One region of the Pararhizobium sp. genome, then DNA from elsewhere that is predicted to be linked to it. Evidence: predicted binding sites of a transcription regulator. Region 1 holds the regulator's gene; each other region holds the start of a gene.
The links. The regulator LexA, encoded in region 1, represses DNA repair genes until DNA is damaged. The targets are predictions, from matches to a motif close to TGTTCNNNNTGTGTTCNG.
Positions count from the first base shown of each region.

Region 2: the regulator LexA is predicted to act here: its motif matches at 1,725-1,742, upstream of ACQY8Q_RS10795 (helicase-related protein).
Region 3: the regulator LexA is predicted to act here: its motif matches at 1,488-1,505, upstream of ACQY8Q_RS25710 (ribonuclease T2).
Region 4: the regulator LexA is predicted to act here: its motif matches at 1,128-1,145, upstream of recA (recombinase RecA).

Region 1 is NZ_CBDIHY010000003.1:3,554,775-3,559,250, forward strand. It holds gene ACQY8Q_RS23030 (response regulator) at 1-643, shown strand, start outside; gene ACQY8Q_RS23035 (LysE family translocator) at 690-1,307, opposite strand; gene ACQY8Q_RS23040 (hypothetical protein) at 1,826-2,044, shown strand; tRNA gene ACQY8Q_RS23045 (tRNA-Cys) at 2,288-2,361, opposite strand; gene lexA (transcriptional repressor LexA) at 2,657-3,367, opposite strand; gene ACQY8Q_RS23055 (hypothetical protein) at 3,620-3,952, shown strand; gene ACQY8Q_RS23060 (hypothetical protein) at 4,053-4,331, opposite strand.
Region 2 is NZ_CBDIHY010000003.1:1,084,571-1,089,046, reverse strand. It holds gene ACQY8Q_RS10805 (acetyl-CoA C-acetyltransferase) at 1-170, shown strand, start outside; gene ACQY8Q_RS10800 (beta-ketoacyl-ACP reductase) at 289-1,014, shown strand; gene ACQY8Q_RS10795 (helicase-related protein) at 1,930-4,476, shown strand, end outside.
Region 3 is NZ_CBDIHY010000003.1:4,111,320-4,115,795, reverse strand. It holds gene ACQY8Q_RS25720 (DMT family transporter) at 1-379, opposite strand, end outside; gene ACQY8Q_RS25715 (alpha/beta fold hydrolase) at 393-1,328, opposite strand; gene ACQY8Q_RS25710 (ribonuclease T2) at 1,521-2,288, shown strand; gene ettA (energy-dependent translational throttle protein EttA) at 2,382-4,031, shown strand; gene ACQY8Q_RS25700 (ArsR/SmtB family transcription factor) at 4,222-4,476, shown strand, end outside.
Region 4 is NZ_CBDIHY010000003.1:3,685,842-3,690,317, reverse strand. It holds gene ACQY8Q_RS23750 (pseudouridine-5'-phosphate glycosidase) at 1-55, opposite strand, end outside; gene ACQY8Q_RS23745 (carbohydrate kinase family protein) at 88-1,035, opposite strand; gene recA (recombinase RecA) at 1,272-2,363, shown strand; gene alaS (alanine--tRNA ligase) at 2,590-4,476, shown strand, end outside.

The DNA of each region.
Region 1 (4,476 bases):
TCTTCTTGCCGATGATCACGCCATCGTGCGCGAAGGCCTCAAAATGCTTCTGTCGACGATCGAAGGTATTGCCGTCGTCAGCGAAGCGGCAGACGGAGACACCGTCGAGCGATTGCTCAAGGAAATCAAGACCGATCTTTTGATCCTCGATCTCGGGATGCCCGGCGTCGGCGGGTTCCAGTTTATTCGGACCATTCGAACCTTATGGCCCGATCTGAAGATTCTGATCATGACGGCCAATCTCGAACCCCGCTCGGTTCGCGCCGCCATCGACGCAGGTGCTGACGGATACCTGACGAAAAGCGGGGATGCGAGTGAGCTGATGGCGGCGATCGAGGCGCTGCGGCATGATCAACCCTATGTCGCCGAAGAGGTTCGTTTTGCCATCGACCATCAAGACCGGCCGGCTGGACCGTCTGCGCCACGGACCGCTCTTGCGTCGCCTGCCGAACTGACCCGGCGAGAGCAGCAGATGCTGGCGCTTATCCCGCACGGCGTAACCACGCGCGACATCGCTGAACGTCTCGGGATCAGTCCACTAACAGCCCGCAAACATCGGGAAAACCTGATGCGGAAACTGGACCTTCACAGCGGCGCAGAATTGACGGCCTACGCCATTCGCCTGGGGTTGTCGGCGGGTTAGAAGACTGCAGGCAAGTCGTTCGCGCATCATTCCCTTGCCAGCCCGATCATGCTCCCTTGTGTGCCAGAGCGATCCCCAGGCCGATTAGTATAGATCCACACGCCTTCGGAACGAGCCAGCTCGAACCGCTGGTTCGAGCGCGTCCAAGGGCAAAGAACGCAATACCGACCGCCGCCAGGTCGGCAATGGACAAGGCAAGGTTGACGATCATGCCGAGGATGAGAAATTGCAGCCAGACAGGCGTGTCCAGCGCCGGGTCGATGAATTGCGGCAGGAAGGTCAGGAAAAACAGCGCAGTCTTGGGGTTGAGGACTTCGACGACGATGCTGTCGCGCAGAACACCGGGGGCTGGATTGACAGCCTCCCCGCCATTCTGCCGGCGGCCAAGAAACATGGTGACACCCAGCCACATCAGATAAGCGGCGCCGGCGAATTTGATGACGGTGTAAACGAAGGGTGCATGGCTGAGGACAGCCGCCAAGCCCAAAGCTGTCGCGGCAACATGAACATAACAACCCAAATGGACACCAAAAGCTGCCATCAGCCCGGCGCGGGGGCCATGCGCCAGCGTCTGTACCGTCATGTAGAGAATGGCAGGCCCTGGCATGCAGGCGAAAATCAGCGTCGCAAAGGCGAATGGCATCAACTGTTCCAGTGGCAACATAGCGGTTCCTCCAACCGGTGGCACCGCTCCGTCTGTTCGAAGCGGGATTGATGAAGCCAATCCAGTCAAGCCGTAATGCTGTCATCGATGCCGGGAGAAATGCACGCGCAATGGGCGTGTTGGACATACGGCAGGTGCCGTATTTCGACATGCGTACGTATGTCAAACCAACGGTAGCGTTAACGGCGCGTTACCAAGGATAGCGGCGATCGCGCAGTACCTCAGCGCCGCGACGTGGATGATAGGCCGCTCCGCAGACGAGAGTGACAATTCCGGTTGGGGTACACTCCGTACTCGGATGATGCCCCTCCCTTGCTGCGTGCAAGGCAGGTGCTGATGACCAGTCACCATTCGGCTTAAATTGCAGCGAGAATGTTTCGCCGCCTGCCAAAATATGTTATGTTGGCTTCCTACGCATTGAGTACGCATCCAGCAGTGCAACGCCTCGTGGCCAGCGCCTTGAGCGTCTGTTCACCCATTAAGCTCATGTGCTGCAAAGCGCGGTGAAGGAGAATGCAATGCATTACAGCGTGCAGTTTTTCACCTGGACCCCAAAGCAAGGCGTCCACCAGGTTGGATCGACGATCGAGATTGATGCGGTCAACCCGAAGCTTGCGGCCGTGTCGCTGCTGGGGCTACGTCTGGACGAGACGGGTGCGGCCAAGAAACTCGCAGTGCGCGTCTGGACGAAACCGGATGACAGCAAGGCTGATTGCGCCTGCTTCTACTATCACTGAGCAAAAATCCCCCCCTTTTCCGTGACAAGCAGGCCGGGACTGCGGATGCAGAACGTCCATCGACCACTGCCGCCTGCCTTTGTCTTCCCGGTCAGGAGTGACGGGAAAGCCGAAACCGTTTGATCGGTCCTGTCTAAAAATTCTTCCCGGGCAGATACTGTCACGCCGTGCAAGACCGTTGGGTCAAAGCAAGCAACGGCAGTGTCTTGTCCTGAACTAATTTTCGTTCCGCGTGGGAAAATTTGGAGGCCTCGCCCGGAATTGAACCGGGGTGCAAGGATTTGCAGTCCTCTGCGTCACCACTCCGCCACGAGGCCTCACGAGTTCAAATAATCGAACTGTGGCGGCGGTTTAGAATGATCCTAGACAAACCGCAAGAGGATATTTCCGAAAAACGTCCTTGGTCATTGGATCACAGGCAAGTTTCAGTGCTTCCAGTCCGCTCACAAAACCGCAGCGACCGTCATATTCCAATATGAGCCATTCAGCGTGAGCGCCGGCCTGCCCGGCGGCACACGACAATATCGTGCCGCGCGGTGTGATGCGGTCGCATCCTCAGACCAGGCGACCATATTTCACCCGCAAGCAGGCCGGAAACGCAATGCTTTCAGATCAATGATAGCGCCGGATCAGTCCGACGAGTTTGCCCTGTATCTTGACCCGGTCAGGTCCAAAAATCCGTGTCTCGTAGGCTGGGTTGGCGGCTTCCAGTGCGATCGAGGCACCTTTGCGGCGAAACCGTTTCAGCGTTGCTTCCTCATCATCAACCAGCGCGACGATGATTTCGCCGGGGCTGGCACTGTTGGTGTTGCGGATGATGACCGTGTCGCCATCGAGAATACCCGCCTCGATCATCGAATCGCCGCGCACTTCAAGCGCATAGTGCTCGCCCGGCCCGACCATCTCGATAGGCACGGAAATATCATGAGTGTTATTCTGGATTGCCGAGATTGGAACACCGGCGGCAATCCTGCCCATGACCGGTATCGAAACGGTGTCGCTGTTTGCAGCGGTCTTGGCGGGTGCGGGAGGTGCCGGTTGCGCGCCAAGACTGCCCTGAATGACGCTGGGCGAAAAGCCGCGCTTGGGCTGGAGGCTCATCGAATAGGCCTCCGGCAACTTGATCACTTCCAATGCCCGCGCACGATTTGGCAGCCGGCGGATAAAGCCCCGCTCCTCAAGCGCTGTGATCAACCGGTGAATGCCGGACTTCGAGGCCAGATCCAGTGCATCCTTCATCTCGTCGAACGATGGCGGTACGCCCGATTCCTTCATTCTTTCGTGAATGAACAGAAGCAGTTCCTGTTGCTTGCGGGTCAGCATGAACGATCACTCCAGAATCGAGAAACAAATCAAGAACGAACACTATCTGTTCCATATGTGTTCCGCAAGTCCCTAAAATTCAGCCAGTGTTTTCAAGGCAATCAAACATTTTCACCGAACGGTGAGCGTATGAGCATCTGGCCTCGATCGCGGCCTGTGGCCTGGCGGAACCTTTGCGCGGCCGGAGCCGTTCCCGATTCTTAGAACTGTGCAACGGACGGCATAATCCAAACACCGTCCAAGGAGGCTTTGATGGCGAAATATATTGATGAGCGCGGCGACCGCGTTTCCGATGCCGACACGACGAAAACGGTGGAGTTGAGTGGTGTGCAGTCCCGCCAAGGCTTTCTGGGCCGTCCGGTGCTGATGGTGCTGGTCGGCGGTCTGGTCCTCGCTGCGCTGGCTTGGGCCGGCGTCGAAATGTATGGTGAGAGCACCGACAATGATGCGGCAACGAAAATCGAGGAAAAGTCCTCTGGCCCTAACAGCGATGCGATGTCGAAGCAGGAAGCTCCAGGCGACTTGCCAGCGCAACCGGTGCCTGCGGACAAGGACCCGACGCCACAGACAGGCTCAGGCGGATAGAGGGTTCGAATCCTTTTTTTCCGACGTCAGCTCTCTCGAATCGGGAGAGGCTTTTTGGACACAGAGGTTGTTGACGGACGAAAAGATAAATCTGTGTGTTCTAATTGGACGTCTGCCACTTACGGGCCCACCATACGTGAAGCCGGCGGCGGCGGCGGCGCACGAAGGCAAGGTCGTGCGACAGCACGATGAGGCCGAGCGGTACCATCCAGAAACCGAGAATCGGCAGGAACCCCAAAATACCGCCGAAAATCAGCCCGCAACCAATGGTGATGCGCAAAAGGCGCGATTGCGGCAGCCGCATGCGCCATGTGCCAATGACGAGTTCATGCGTGCGGGCATCAATTCCGAATTTTTTGGTTTTCCGCTGTTCTGCCATCAATTCTCCACCAACCAAATCTCTGCCGTCCGCCAATGCCTGCGATTGTCGTCTTCGTGCGGGCTGATGCCCCACAAATCAACAGCATGCCTCAACCTCTCACATGGGGAGTTGTCCACAATCAGACAAGATTGTGCGTTTTTTT
Region 2 (4,476 bases), 2.5 Mb from region 1:
TCAACGTCAATGGCGGCGCGATTGCCATCGGCCACCCGATCGGCGCGTCGGGCGCTCGCGTGCTGAATACGCTTCTGTTCGAAATGAAGCGTCGCGGCGTCTCCAAGGGGCTGGCAACGCTCTGCATCGGCGGCGGCATGGGTGTCGCCATGTGTGTCGAACGGCTGTAACCGTCGCACGAAAAATCGTTCCGGCTCGCGGGCCGGGACCAACTCCACGGCAACAGCCTGAGCTATGTTTGCATCTCAGGGCGCAGGCGAAAAGACAAAACGGAAAATGGGGGAAACCATGAGCAGAGTAGCATTGGTCACTGGTGGTTCACGCGGTATTGGCGCCGCGATATCCATCGCCTTGAAGACGGCCGGTTACAAGGTCGCTGCAAATTATGCTGGCAATGACGAGAAGGCCAAGGCCTTCACCGAAGTCACCGGTATTCCGACCTACAAATGGGACGTTTCCGACTACTCAGAATGCACCAAGGGTATTGCCCGGGTGGTGGATGAACTGGGACCTGTGGAAGTGCTGGTCAACAATGCCGGCATCACCCGCGACGCCATGTTCCACAAGATGACGCCGGAGAGCTGGGGCGCGGTTATCGACACCAACCTCACCGGTCTTTTCAATATGACCCATCCTATCTGGACCGGCATGCGCGACCGCAATTTTGGCCGGGTGATCAACATTTCGTCGATCAACGGGCAGAAGGGACAGATGGGGCAGGTCAATTATTCGGCGGCCAAGGCAGGCGATCTCGGCTTCACCAAGGCTTTGGCCCAGGAAGGTGCTGCCAAGGGCATCACCGTCAATGCCATCTGCCCCGGCTATATCGGCACGGAAATGGTGCGGGCGATCCCGGAAAAAGTGCTGACTGAGCGGATCATTCCGCAGATTCCCGTTGGCCGCCTCGGTGAGCCGGAAGAAATCGCGCGCTGCGTGGTATTTCTTGCTTCAGATGATGCCGGGTTCATTACCGGCTCGACGATTTCCGCCAATGGCGGTCAGTTCGTCGTCTGATACTCTGTCTGTTTTGTCACCAGCGGCGCCTTCACGGGCGCCGTTTTGCGTTCGGGGAAAGATTAACGCGGCGGATGCAGTTTGGTGCGGCGCATCAGGTTATCCACCGTTTCATATGGTTAACAATTTGTTTTTACACAATATATTGCGGTGAACAAACCGGGAAATCATCTGCGTCCGTGATTCGTCTCCGATTCGTTCTCGCTTTGGTTGAGTCGTTAACGGCTGACGCAAAAAGGGTGCAAAAGACAGTTGGTGGCGGGCGGTATCTGGTTTCTGGAACTCGTTGAAGGCCAGATAGCGAAAGGCAAGCAGCCAATGCGGATACAGGTCCGAATCTGGCGAAGGGTATCGGATCTTGAATCGACACAAGAGGTCGATCACTACTATATGTTGTGCGACCTCGGCGACCGGAAATAGTTGCCTTGGAACTCGTACCGGTTTCATTTTGTCCATTATTTCGTTTATTGCTAATATTATGGACTGTTCTACAGCATCGAGGAACCAGTCGATTTTTCCTCAATATTCAGTTGTTTGGATTCTGAATCTCAAAACGGCCCGGATTGCTGTGCTGCTCGATACGTTCATTTTTCGGCAAAATCCGCCGGGAAAAACGCGATTCAGCATCTGGTGAGAATCCGGCTCAGAAAATCAATATCTAGCAGTGAACAAAGCCTGAATCCATGCGAGTCAGCGATTCGTCGCTGATTCGTTCCACCGCTGTTCCGGATTCTGGCGATGGAGGGTGGAAGTCTAGGCCGAAAGCCCCATTTGCACGTTTCATGACCTTACGCCCCTTGCGTTTGGGCTTTGGCGTGGGCATGTGTTGTCCGCCGGTTGAAACGGCTTTGAAACGCCGTGAATGGCCTTCACAGACTGAAAGTGCGCAGGATCCATATAGTGCCTGACCAACCGATGATCTTGAGCGGCCGCGGCGTGATCGCGGTGCTCGGCCCCACCAATACCGGCAAGACGCATTACGCGATCGAGCGCATGATTGCGCACGAAAGCGGCGTCATCGGGCTGCCGCTGCGCCTTTTGGCGCGCGAGGTCTATACGCGTGTCGTCGAAAAGGTCGGCGCCCACAATGTCGCGCTGATCACCGGCGAGGAAAAGATCACTCCGCATATGGCGCGCTTCTCGGTCTGTACCGTCGAAGCCATGCCGCGCGAGACCAAGGCCGCCTTCGTGGCGATCGACGAGGTGCAGCTGGCTGGCGATCTGGAGCGCGGCCACATCTTCACAGACCGGCTGATGCATCTACGTGGCCGCGTCGAGACGTTGCTGCTGGGTGCCGCGACCATGCGGCCGATCCTCGAACATCTGCTGCCGGGCATCACCGTCGTCGAGCGTCCGCGGCTGTCGCAGCTTCTTTATGCCGGCTCCAAGAAGATCACCCGTCTGCCGCAACGTACCGCCATCGTCGCCTTCTCGGCCGAGGAAGTCTATGCGATTGCCGAACTGATCCGCCGCCAGCGCGGCGGGGCCGCTGTCGTGCTCGGTGCCCTGTCGCCGCGCACGCGCAATGCCCAGGTGGCGCTCTATCAGGCCGGCGATGTCGAATATCTGGTGGCGACCGATGCGATCGGCATGGGGCTCAACCTCGATGTCGATCACGTCGCCTTTGCGCAGGGCCGCAAATATGACGGTTACCAGTTCCGCGATCTCAATCCCGGCGAGCTGGCGCAGATTGCCGGACGCGCCGGACGTCACCTGCGCGACGGCACCTTCGGTGTCACCTCGCGGGTCGAGCCGTTCGACAACGAGCTGGTGCACCGGATCGAATCGCATCATTTCGATCCGGTTCGCGTCCTGCAATGGCGCTCCAAGTCGCTCAACTACGCCTCGATCCAGGCCCTGAAGAAGAGTTTGGATGCTGCACCCGCCGTTCATGGGCTCACACGGGCCCTGCCGGCGGTGGATCAGCAGGCTTTGGACTATCTTTCGCGCTATCCGGAGGTTACCAGTGTCGCAACGACACCGGAGCGTGTAGAAAAACTCTGGGAGGCCTGTGCGCTTCCCGACTACCGGCGTATAACGCCGGCGCAACATGCCGATCTGATTTCGACAATCTATGCCGATCTCGTCCGGCGTGGCACAGTGAATGAAGATTTCATGGCCGAACAGGTTCGCCGCGCGGACCATACGGATGGTGAAATCGACACACTGTCCGCGAGAATTGCACAAATTAGGACATGGACCTATGTGTCCAACCGTCCGGGATGGCTTGCCGATCCGACACACTGGCAAGAAAAGACGCGGGAAATCGAAGATCGATTGTCTGACGCGTTACATGAAAGGTTGACGAAACGCTTTGTTGATCGCAGGACATCTGTGCTCATGAAGCGCCTGAGAGAGAATGCGATGTTGGAAGCTGAAATCAGTGTAAATGGCGATGTCTTCGTTGAAGGTCATCATGTGGGACAATTGGCCGGGTTCCGTTTCACGCTGGCAACAGTGGCAGATGGTCTTGACGCGCGCGCCGCTCAAGGGGCAGCGCAAAAGGCGTTGGCTCTCGAGTTTGAAGCGCGTGCCGCACGATTGCATGCGGCGGGCAATGCCGATCTGGCCTTGTCGTCGGATGGTCTCGTGCGCTGGCTGGGCGATCCCGTGGCCAAGCTGACAGCCAGCGATCACATCATGCGTCCGCGCGTGCTGTTGCTCGCCGACGAGCAGCTGCAGGGCAATGCCCGCGAGCATGTGCTCGCCCGCATCGAGCGCTTCGTCAATCATCACATCTCGACGGTGCTGAAGCCGCTCGACGATCTGTCGCGCGCCGAAGACCTCGAAGGTCTCGCCAAGGGCCTGGCTTTCCAGCTGGTGGAAAACCTTGGCGTGATGTTCCGTCGCGATGTTGCCGATGACGTCAAGTCGCTGGATCAGGAGGCGCGCGCCTCCATCCGCCGCCACGGCATCCGTTTCGGCGCCTATCATATTTTCATGCCGGCGCTTTTGAAGCCTGCTCCGGCAGAACTCATCACGCTGCTCTGGGCGCTGAAGAACGACGGTCTCGACAAGCCAGGCTACGGCGATCTGATCCCGGTTCTGGCCGCTGGCCGCACCTCGGTGGTCACCGATCCGACCTATGAGCGTACCTTTTACAAGCTGGCCGGTTTCCGGTTCCTGGGAAAGCGTGCCGTCCGTATCGACATTCTCGAGCGTCTGGCCGACCTGATCCGTCCGCTGCTGCAGTGGAAGCCGGGTACGACGGCGCGTCCGGACGGTGCCTATGATGGCCGCCGCTTTACCGCGACGACAGCGATGCTGTCGATTCTCGGCGCGACGCCGGATGATATGGAAGAGATCCTCAAGGGTCTCGGTTACCGTGCCGATGCCGTGAAGGTCGAGGAAGCTGCGGCTTTCCTCGCTGCACAGTCCGGATCTGCCGCACCGGCAACCGACGCTGCAGCGTCCGACGCACCGGCTGAAACCGCCGATCACGATGACGCGGATGCAGCGGGC
Region 3 (4,476 bases), 560 kb from region 1:
TGAGGAAAATGCTGCCGAGGATGGTCAGGATGATCGGCTCGACGAAGAAGATGGCGATGGCATCGGCGACTTCCATCGCCTTCAGCGTGGTGATGAACGACAGCATGGTCACGACCAGCAGGCCGCCGCGCAGCATGTGCAATCCGGTCTTCTTCCAGGTCAGATCGAACAGTGTGCCGCGGACGATGACGATCGGCAGGATGAAGATCATCTGCAGCACGAAGCGCACGGCGGTGATTTCAGCCGATGGAATGGTGGTGATCGCGAGTTTTGCAAAGATATCGATCAGCGGCGAGATCAGCACCGCGATGACCATCAGGGTGAGGCCGAAGGAAACATCATTGCTGCGTGTCGCCGGGTTCGCGGAAATGCCGGTCATGCCAGGTCTTTGCTCATTTCCGCTGCTCCACGACGGAGAGGCACCATGCGGCAAAATCCTGCATGGCACTGTCGCGCTCAATTTCGTTCAAGGTTTCGTGGCGCATGGTCGGATAAACCACTGTCGTCACGCCCTTCAGCCCCACCTTCTGCATACGCCCAGCCAGCCAGGAGATTTCCCGGCCGCCATTGGTGGCTGGATCCTGGCCGCCGCCGACAAGGTGGATCGGCAGGCCTTGCGGCAGGCGTCTCAGCCGCTCTGGCTTTGCGCCGTCGAAGGTCAGCGTGAACAGGTCGATCCACATCGAAACGCTGGCATCGAAACCGCAGAGCGGGTCGTCGATATATTGTGCCACTTCCACCGTGTCGTGCGACAGCCAGTCATAGTCGGTTTCGCGGTCGGGGATCGACTTGGCCCAGGCGGCGAATGTCAGCTTCGACAGCAGTCCGCTCGGCACATCGGAGCCTTTCAGCATTTTCTCGATGGCAAGGATGGCTTGGGCGGCGCGTCCGGCCAGGCCCGGATTGAAATTCGAATTCCACACGGCCAGTCCATCGTAAAGGCCCGGATCTTCTTCCGCCGCATTCAGCGCGATCAAGCCGCCCATGGAATGACCGAACAGGATGACGGGCAGGCCGGGATGACGGCTGGCAGCCATCGCGCGCATTGCCCTGACGTCGTCAATGACCTTGGCTGCCCCTTCAGATTGCGCATAGCGGCCGAGCGGCGCATCGGCAGCCCTGGTTGCGCCGTGGCCGCGATGATCGTGCGCGTAGACGTTGAAACCGTGCGTGGCCATGAGTTTGGCGAAGCGGGCATAACGGGCGGAATGTTCGGCCAGTCCGTGGCAGATGATCAGCACGCCCTTGTGCAGGCCGCTGGCTGGCCAGTGACGCCAGGCAAGGGCGGCTCCGCTCGGGCTTTGCAACGTTTCGACCTTGGCGAACACCCCTTAGATCCTCCCAGGCGAAGTTCCTGCACTTAACCGCTATCAACTTGATTTAACAGCCGAAGGCAACCGGCGCTTGGTGCTTGTTTGGTATCAGGTCAGAAAAGAATCGATGATGTATGGATTCCAGGTTGCATTTTTCTTGTTTTAATCGCTAAATGATCTTGTTTTGTTCTCGTTTGGGAGGCCGGCATGCAGGGAAATGTGAGGACCAGTTTTCGACCGCTTTTCTATCGCCTGAGCGTTTTTGCGCTTGCTGTGATGTTTGCCTCTTCGGCAATCGCCGAAGAGCAAGTTTCATCCGCCAAGGGCAAGACCGAATACATTCTCGCCATCAGCTGGCAGCCGGGATTTTGCGAAACCCGGCCAACCCGCACGGAATGCGCCGGCCAAACCGCCGAGCGCTATGACGCCACCCATTTTTCACTGCATGGCCTCTGGCCGGTCAAGAAGAGCTATTGCGGCGTCGCGGCGGATATCAAGGCTCGAGCCCAGAAGGGCGATTGGCTGGAGTTGCCGCAACTGGCGATGACGCAGGAGACTGCGGCCAAGCTGAAGGTGGCCATGCCGGGAACGCAGTCCGGGCTCGACCGGCATCAATGGTTGCGCAGCGGCACATGCCATGGCGGCACAGCACAGGACTATTTTTCCGTGCAGCTTCGTCTTCTCGAGGACATCAACGCCTCGGCCGTGCGCAGCCTGTTTGCCGGCCGGATCGGACAGGATGTGACGGAGAGCGAGGTCAAGCGGGCGTTTGACGACAGTTTCGGCAAGGGGGCGGGAGATCGGGTCAGGATGCGCTGCCAGAAAGTCGGTGCGCGCAGCGTCATCACCGGGTTGACGATCGGACTGTCGGGCGATGTTTCGGCCCATGCCGGCCTTTCAAGTCTGATCCTTGCCGCCGGGGATACCGATTTCAAATGTGCAAAAGGCACCGTCGATGCAGCCGGCATTCCGTGAATGGCGTTGCTAAAACCGGTTTCTTCATTGCTCCGCCGGGATAATTCGCCTACATAGCGGGCAAAATCCCATTCCGTCGGAGCAGTTCTCTCTATGGCACGTCAATTCATTTATCATATGTCAGGGCTGAACAAGTCCTACGGCACCAAGAAGGTGCTGGAGAATGTCAATCTGTCGTTCTATCCGGACGCCAAGATCGGTATCCTCGGCCCGAACGGTGCCGGTAAGTCGACCGTGCTGCGCATCATGGCCGGCCTCGACACGGAATATACCGGCGAAGCCTGGGTCGCCCAGGGTGCGACCGTCGGCTACCTGGCGCAGGAGCCGCAGCTCGATCCGAACAAGACGGCGATGGAAAACGTCATGGAGGGCGTGGCCGACAAGACCGCCATCCTCGAGCGTTACAACGAACTGATGATGAACTATTCCGACGAGACGGCGGAAGAAGGCTCCAAGCTTCAGGACATCATCGACGGCCAGAACCTGTGGGATCTCGAAAGCCAGGTCGAAATGGCGATGGAAGCACTGCGCTGCCCGCCCGGCGATGCGGATGTGACCAGCCTTTCGGGTGGTGAGCGCCGCCGTCTGGCTCTGTGCAAGCTGCTGCTCTCCAAGCCGGACCTTTTGCTGCTCGACGAACCGACCAACCATCTTGACGCCGAAACCATCGGCTGGCTGGAAAATCATCTGCGCATGTATGCCGGTGCCGTCATGATGATCACCCACGATCGCTACTTTCTCGACAATGTCACAGGCTGGATCCTCGAGCTCGACCGTGGCCGCAGCATTCCCTACGAAGGCAACTATTCCGCATACCTGCTGGCCAAGGCCAAGCGCATGCAGCAGGAAAACCGTGAAGACGCTTCCCGTCAGAAGGCGATCAGCCGCGAACAGGAATGGATTGCTTCCAGCCCGAAAGCCCGCCAGTCGAAGTCGAAGGCCCGTATCAAGGCCTATGACGAACTGGTCGATGCAGCCGACAAGATGCGTCTTGGCGATGCGCAGATCATCATTCCGATCGGCGAGCGCCTCGGTCAGGTGGTTATCGAAGCCGAGAACATTACCAAGGGTTACGGCGACCGCGTGTTGATCGACGACCTGTCGATCAAGCTGCCGCCCGGCGGCATCGTTGGTGTCATCGGTCCGAACGGCGCCGGCAAGACGACGCTGTTCCGGATGATCACCGGCCAGGAAAAGCCGGATAGCGGCACATTCCGTGTCGGCGATTCCGTCAAGCTCGGTTATGTCGACCAGAGCCGCGATGCACTCGATGGCGCAAAGACCGTCTGGGAAGAAATTTCCGGCGGTGCCGAAGTCATCAAGCTCGGCAAGCTGGAGATGAACTCGCGCGCCTATTGCGGCGCCTTCAACTTCAAGGGCACCGACCAGCAGCAGAAGGTCGGCAATCTCTCCGGCGGTCAGCGCAACCGCGTTCACCTTGCCAAGATGCTGAAGGCCGGCGGCAATGTGCTGCTGCTCGACGAACCGACCAACGATCTGGATACGGAAACACTGGCCGCGCTTGAAATCGCGCTGGAAAACTTTGCCGGCTGCGCTGTGATCATTAGCCACGATCGCATGTTCCTCGACCGGCTGGCCACGCATATCCTGGCCTTCGAAGGCGACAGCCACGTGGAGTGGTTCGAAGGCAACTTCGAGGACTACGAGAAGGACAAGATCCGCCGCCTTGGCCCGGAATCGGTCAACCCGAGCCGCGTCAGCTACAAGCGCCTGACGCGCTAGTCAGGGGCGGGCGTTCGCGCCTGTGTACCAGCAGCGCGGCATCCCGTTGCTTTGCCGGATTAAAACAGATCAGGCGGTCCGCAAGGGCCGCCTTTTTCATGTCTCGATGTCTGTGGCCAATACGACATTTCAACTTGCGAAAAGTCCGAAAATCACATAAACATATCTTTATGTGTTGATGGGGTAGGTGATGGCGCGAGAACACGGGCTGGGACTGGACGAGTTGGTCGACGTGCTGAAGGCAGCGGGCGAGCCGACGCGCATGCGTCTTCTGGCGCTTCTGGCTGCCGGCGACCTGACCGTCACCGATCTTACCGAAATTCTCGGTCAATCGCAGCCTCGAATTTCCCGCCATCTGAAGCTGCTGTCGGAAGTTGCCCTGATCGACCGCTATCAGGAAGGCGCCTGGGCCTATTTCCGCCTGAGGGGCGAGGGGGCTGGCGTT
Region 4 (4,476 bases), 130 kb from region 1:
CCGCGACTTCGCTGGAATATTCCATCGGCAGAAGGGGGGAGAAGGGCTTGGTCATCGCGGATCCTTATTTGGCTTTTTAAGGCGCGTTCATGACAGGAATTCGGCTGGCGGCACAAGTCGAATTGCGTCTTCCAGCATTGCCCGCGACATTTTTTCCGATACGGCGAGCGGCGAACGGACGGTGATGCCGGCGGCGGCCACGCCGGAGCGAAGGCAAATATCGAGCGGTTCGCCTGCGACAAATGCCGACAGGAACCCGGCTGCGAGCGAATCGCCAGCGCCCGTGACATCGGCAAGCGCGTCCAATTGTGGCGGTGCGACCGTAACGGTTCGCCCCTTCTGAAACGCAATCGCCGATTTGCCGCCACGGGTGATGACGCCACCTGACAAGCCGGCCGCCTGAAGCAGAACAGGCCATTCCGCCGCTTCCGCGCTATCGCGAGCGGTCAGTGCGCGCGCTTCCGCCTCGTTCAGAAACAGAAAATCGAGCCCGGGCAGGCTTTTCACCAGCCGCGTCACTTTCGCCGGGGAAATGGCGATGGCGGCGATTGGCTTTGATTCGGCGTTTGCACGCGCAACCAGACCGGTCAGCGTCTCTTCGGGCAGGTTGGCATCGGTGACGATCAGGTCGCTCGCCGAGATGATCTCGCGCATGGCCTTTTGCTGCAAGCGCCTTGGAGAAAACAGCCGGTAAAGCTCCATGTCGGCCAGCGCAATCACCAGATTACCGTCGTTTTCAAGAATGGCTGTGTAGCTTGGCGTCTTGCGATCAAGGAAGATGAAGGGGCAATCGATAACGCCGGCTTCAGCCGCTGCCCTGGCGACCATCTCGCCGGAGGCATCGCCGCCACGCGGGCTGATCATGCAAACGTCAAGCCCAAGCCGCGCCAGATTGCGGGCCGCGTTGAAGCCGCCACCGCCAGCCTCCTCAAACCAGCTGCCGGGATTGCTGGAACCAGGCACAGTGGTGCCGAAGATGCGGGCCCTGCGGTCGATATGCGCGCCGCCAAAGATGGAAACTTGTCTGCCTGTCATGCGTTTTCCTGTGTGCCGATCCCTGGCGATTCGTTGCGCTATCGTGCCGATTTGCGTTTTGTTTCAGTCATTTCCGGAAGATATGAAATACGTAGAACAAGAAAAGAACACGCACCGATTTATGTTGCTAATTCAAGTTCATGGATAGCTCTTGCAGAATGAGAACAAAAAGTGTACATAGCTTTCATCGGCGACTTCATTGCCTCAGCAGCTTCCATAACCTAAAGGTGGATCACATGGCACAAAACTCTTTGCGGCTTGTAGAGGACAAATCGGTGGATAAAAGCAAGGCACTTGAAGCGGCACTCTCCCAGATCGAACGTTCGTTCGGCAAGGGATCGATCATGAAGCTCGGTGGAAAAGATAGCATTGTCGAAATAGAAACCGTTTCGACGGGGTCGCTGAGCCTGGATATTGCGCTCGGCATCGGCGGGCTGCCCAAGGGGCGCGTCATCGAAATCTATGGACCGGAAAGCTCGGGCAAGACGACGCTGGCGCTGCAGACTATTGCCGAAGCCCAGAAGAAGGGTGGCATCTGCGCCTTTGTCGATGCCGAACATGCGCTGGATCCGGTCTACGCCCGCAAGCTCGGTGTCGATCTCGAAAACCTGTTGATCTCGCAGCCGGATACTGGTGAGCAGGCCCTGGAAATCACCGACACGCTGGTCCGTTCCGGCGCCATCGACGTTCTCGTCATCGATTCGGTCGCAGCGCTTGTGCCGCGTGCTGAAATCGAAGGTGAAATGGGCGATAGCCTTCCAGGTCTTCAGGCCCGCCTGATGAGCCAGGCTCTGCGCAAGCTGACCGCGTCGATCTCCAAGTCGAACTGCATGGTTATCTTCATCAACCAGATCCGCATGAAGATCGGCGTCATGTTCGGCTCGCCCGAAACGACAACAGGCGGTAACGCTCTGAAATTCTATGCCTCCGTACGCCTCGATATCCGCCGCATCGGCGCCGTCAAGGAGCGTGAAGAAGTCGTCGGCAACCAGACGCGCGTCAAGGTCGTCAAGAACAAGATGGCGCCGCCCTTCAAGCAGGTCGAATTCGACATCATGTATGGCGAAGGCGTGTCGAAGACCGGCGAATTGGTCGATCTCGGCGTCAAGGCCGGTATCGTCGAAAAATCCGGTGCCTGGTTCTCCTATAACAGCCAGCGCCTCGGCCAGGGCCGCGAGAATGCCAAGTCGTTCCTGCGCGACAATCCCGATACCGCCAAGGAAATCGAACTGTCGCTGCGCCAGAACGCCGGCCTGATTGCCGAAAAGTTCCTTGAAAACGGCGGCCCGGAAGCCGGAGACGAGGATGACGATGCCGCTCTGGCATAAGATCACCTGATTTTCGACCTGATGTTTGCCGGCCGCTTCTTTCGGGAGCGGCCGGTTTTCTTTTGCCGTCTGGACAGGGATTGGCCCGGACGATAAAAGCCTGTGTTCCAATGGGGCGGGAGAGGATCGGCGGATGTCCGGTGATCCGCGATTTTCAAAAGTTTTCCGGTTCGCGGTTCGGCCAGGCAGGTCGCGGACGGTCCGATGCAAGAGGTAAGGGCGCAATATGAGCGGCGTGAATGAAATCCGGTCGACGTTCCTCGACTATTACAAGAAGAACGGCCATGAGGTCGTCGCGTCGAGCCCGCTGGTTCCGCGCAACGACCCGACCTTGATGTTCACCAATGCCGGCATGGTGCAGTTCAAGAACGTGTTTACCGGCCTTGAGCAGCGCCCGTATTCGACGGCAGCGACGGCGCAGAAATGCGTGCGCGCCGGCGGCAAGCACAATGACCTCGACAATGTCGGTTATACCGCACGCCACCACACTTTCTTTGAGATGCTCGGCAATTTCTCCTTCGGCGATTATTTCAAGGAGCGGGCGATCGAGCTTGCCTGGAACCTGATCACCAAGGATTTCGGCATTGATGCCAAGCGGCTGCTGGTTACCGTCTACCACACGGATGATGAGGCCTTTGGCCTGTGGAAGAAGATTGCCGGCCTGACCGACGACCGGATCATCCGCATCCCAACCAGCGACAATTTCTGGGCGATGGGCGATACCGGCCCCTGTGGCCCGTGCTCAGAAATCTTCTACGATCACGGCGATCATATCTGGGGCGGCCCTCCGGGCTCCAAGGACGAAGATGGCGACCGCTTCATCGAAATCTGGAATCTCGTCTTCATGCAGTACGAGCAGGTGACGAAGGAAGAGCGCGTCGACCTGCCGCGTCCGTCGATCGATACAGGCATGGGCCTCGAGCGCGTTGCAGCATTGTTGCAGGGCAAGCACGACAATTACGATATTGACCTGTTCCGCGCGCTGATTGCAGCCTCTGAAGAGGCCACCGGCGTTAAGGCGGAGGGCGACAATCGCGCCAGCCACCGCGTTATCGCCGACCATCTGCGCGCGTCCGCGTTCCTGATCGCCGATGGTGTGCTGCCGTCGAAGGAAGGCCGTGGCTACGTTTTGCGCCGGATCATGCGCCGCGCCATGCGTCATGCGGAGTTGCTGGGCGCCCGTGACCCGTTGATGTGGCGGCTGTTGCCGGCCCTGATCGGCCAGATGGGCCGCGCCTATCCGGAGCTTGTCCGGGCGGAATCACTGATTTCGGAAACGTTGAAGCTGGAAGAAACCCGGTTCCGCAAGACTCTGGAACGTGGTCTTGGTCTGTTGTCGGACGCGACGAGCGATCTTGCTGAGGGCGATCAGCTGAACGGCGACACCGCCTTCAAGCTTTACGACACGTTCGGTTTTCCGCTTGATTTGACGCAGGATGCACTTCGCGCGCGCGGTATCGGCGTCGATACCGAAGCGTTCACCGCTGCCATGCAGCGCCAGAAGGCGGAGGCCCGCGCCTCCTGGTCCGGTTCCGGCGACAAGGCGACGGAAACCATCTGGTACGAGCTGAAGGAAAAGCTCGGCGCTACTGAATTCCTCGGTTACGACACTGAAACGGCCGAAGGTGTGGTTCAGGCGATCGTGCGTGATGGCAAGGCGATCGAAACCGCCTCGAAGGGCGAGACGGTGCAGCTGGTGCTCAACCAGACACCGTTTTACGGAGAATCCGGTGGTCAGATGGGCGATACCGGCGTCATCGCGACTGATCATGCCAAGCTGACGGTGACGGACGTGCAGAAACGCGGCGAGGGCCTGTTTGTGCACTTCTGTGTTGTCGGTGAAGGTACGGTCAAGGTCGGTGATGCGGCGGCGCTCACCGTCGATCATGCCCGCCGTTCGCGCCTGCGTGCCAACCATTCGGCCACGCACCTGCTGCACGAGGCCCTGCGCGAAGTGCTCGGCACCCATGTTGCCCAGAAGGGCTCGCTGGTCGCGCCTGAGCGTCTGCGTTTCGATGTCTCGCATCCGAAGCCGATGACGGCCGAAGAGCTGAAGATCGTCGAGGACATGGCCAACGAGATCATCGTGCAGAACAGCCCGGTGACGACGCGG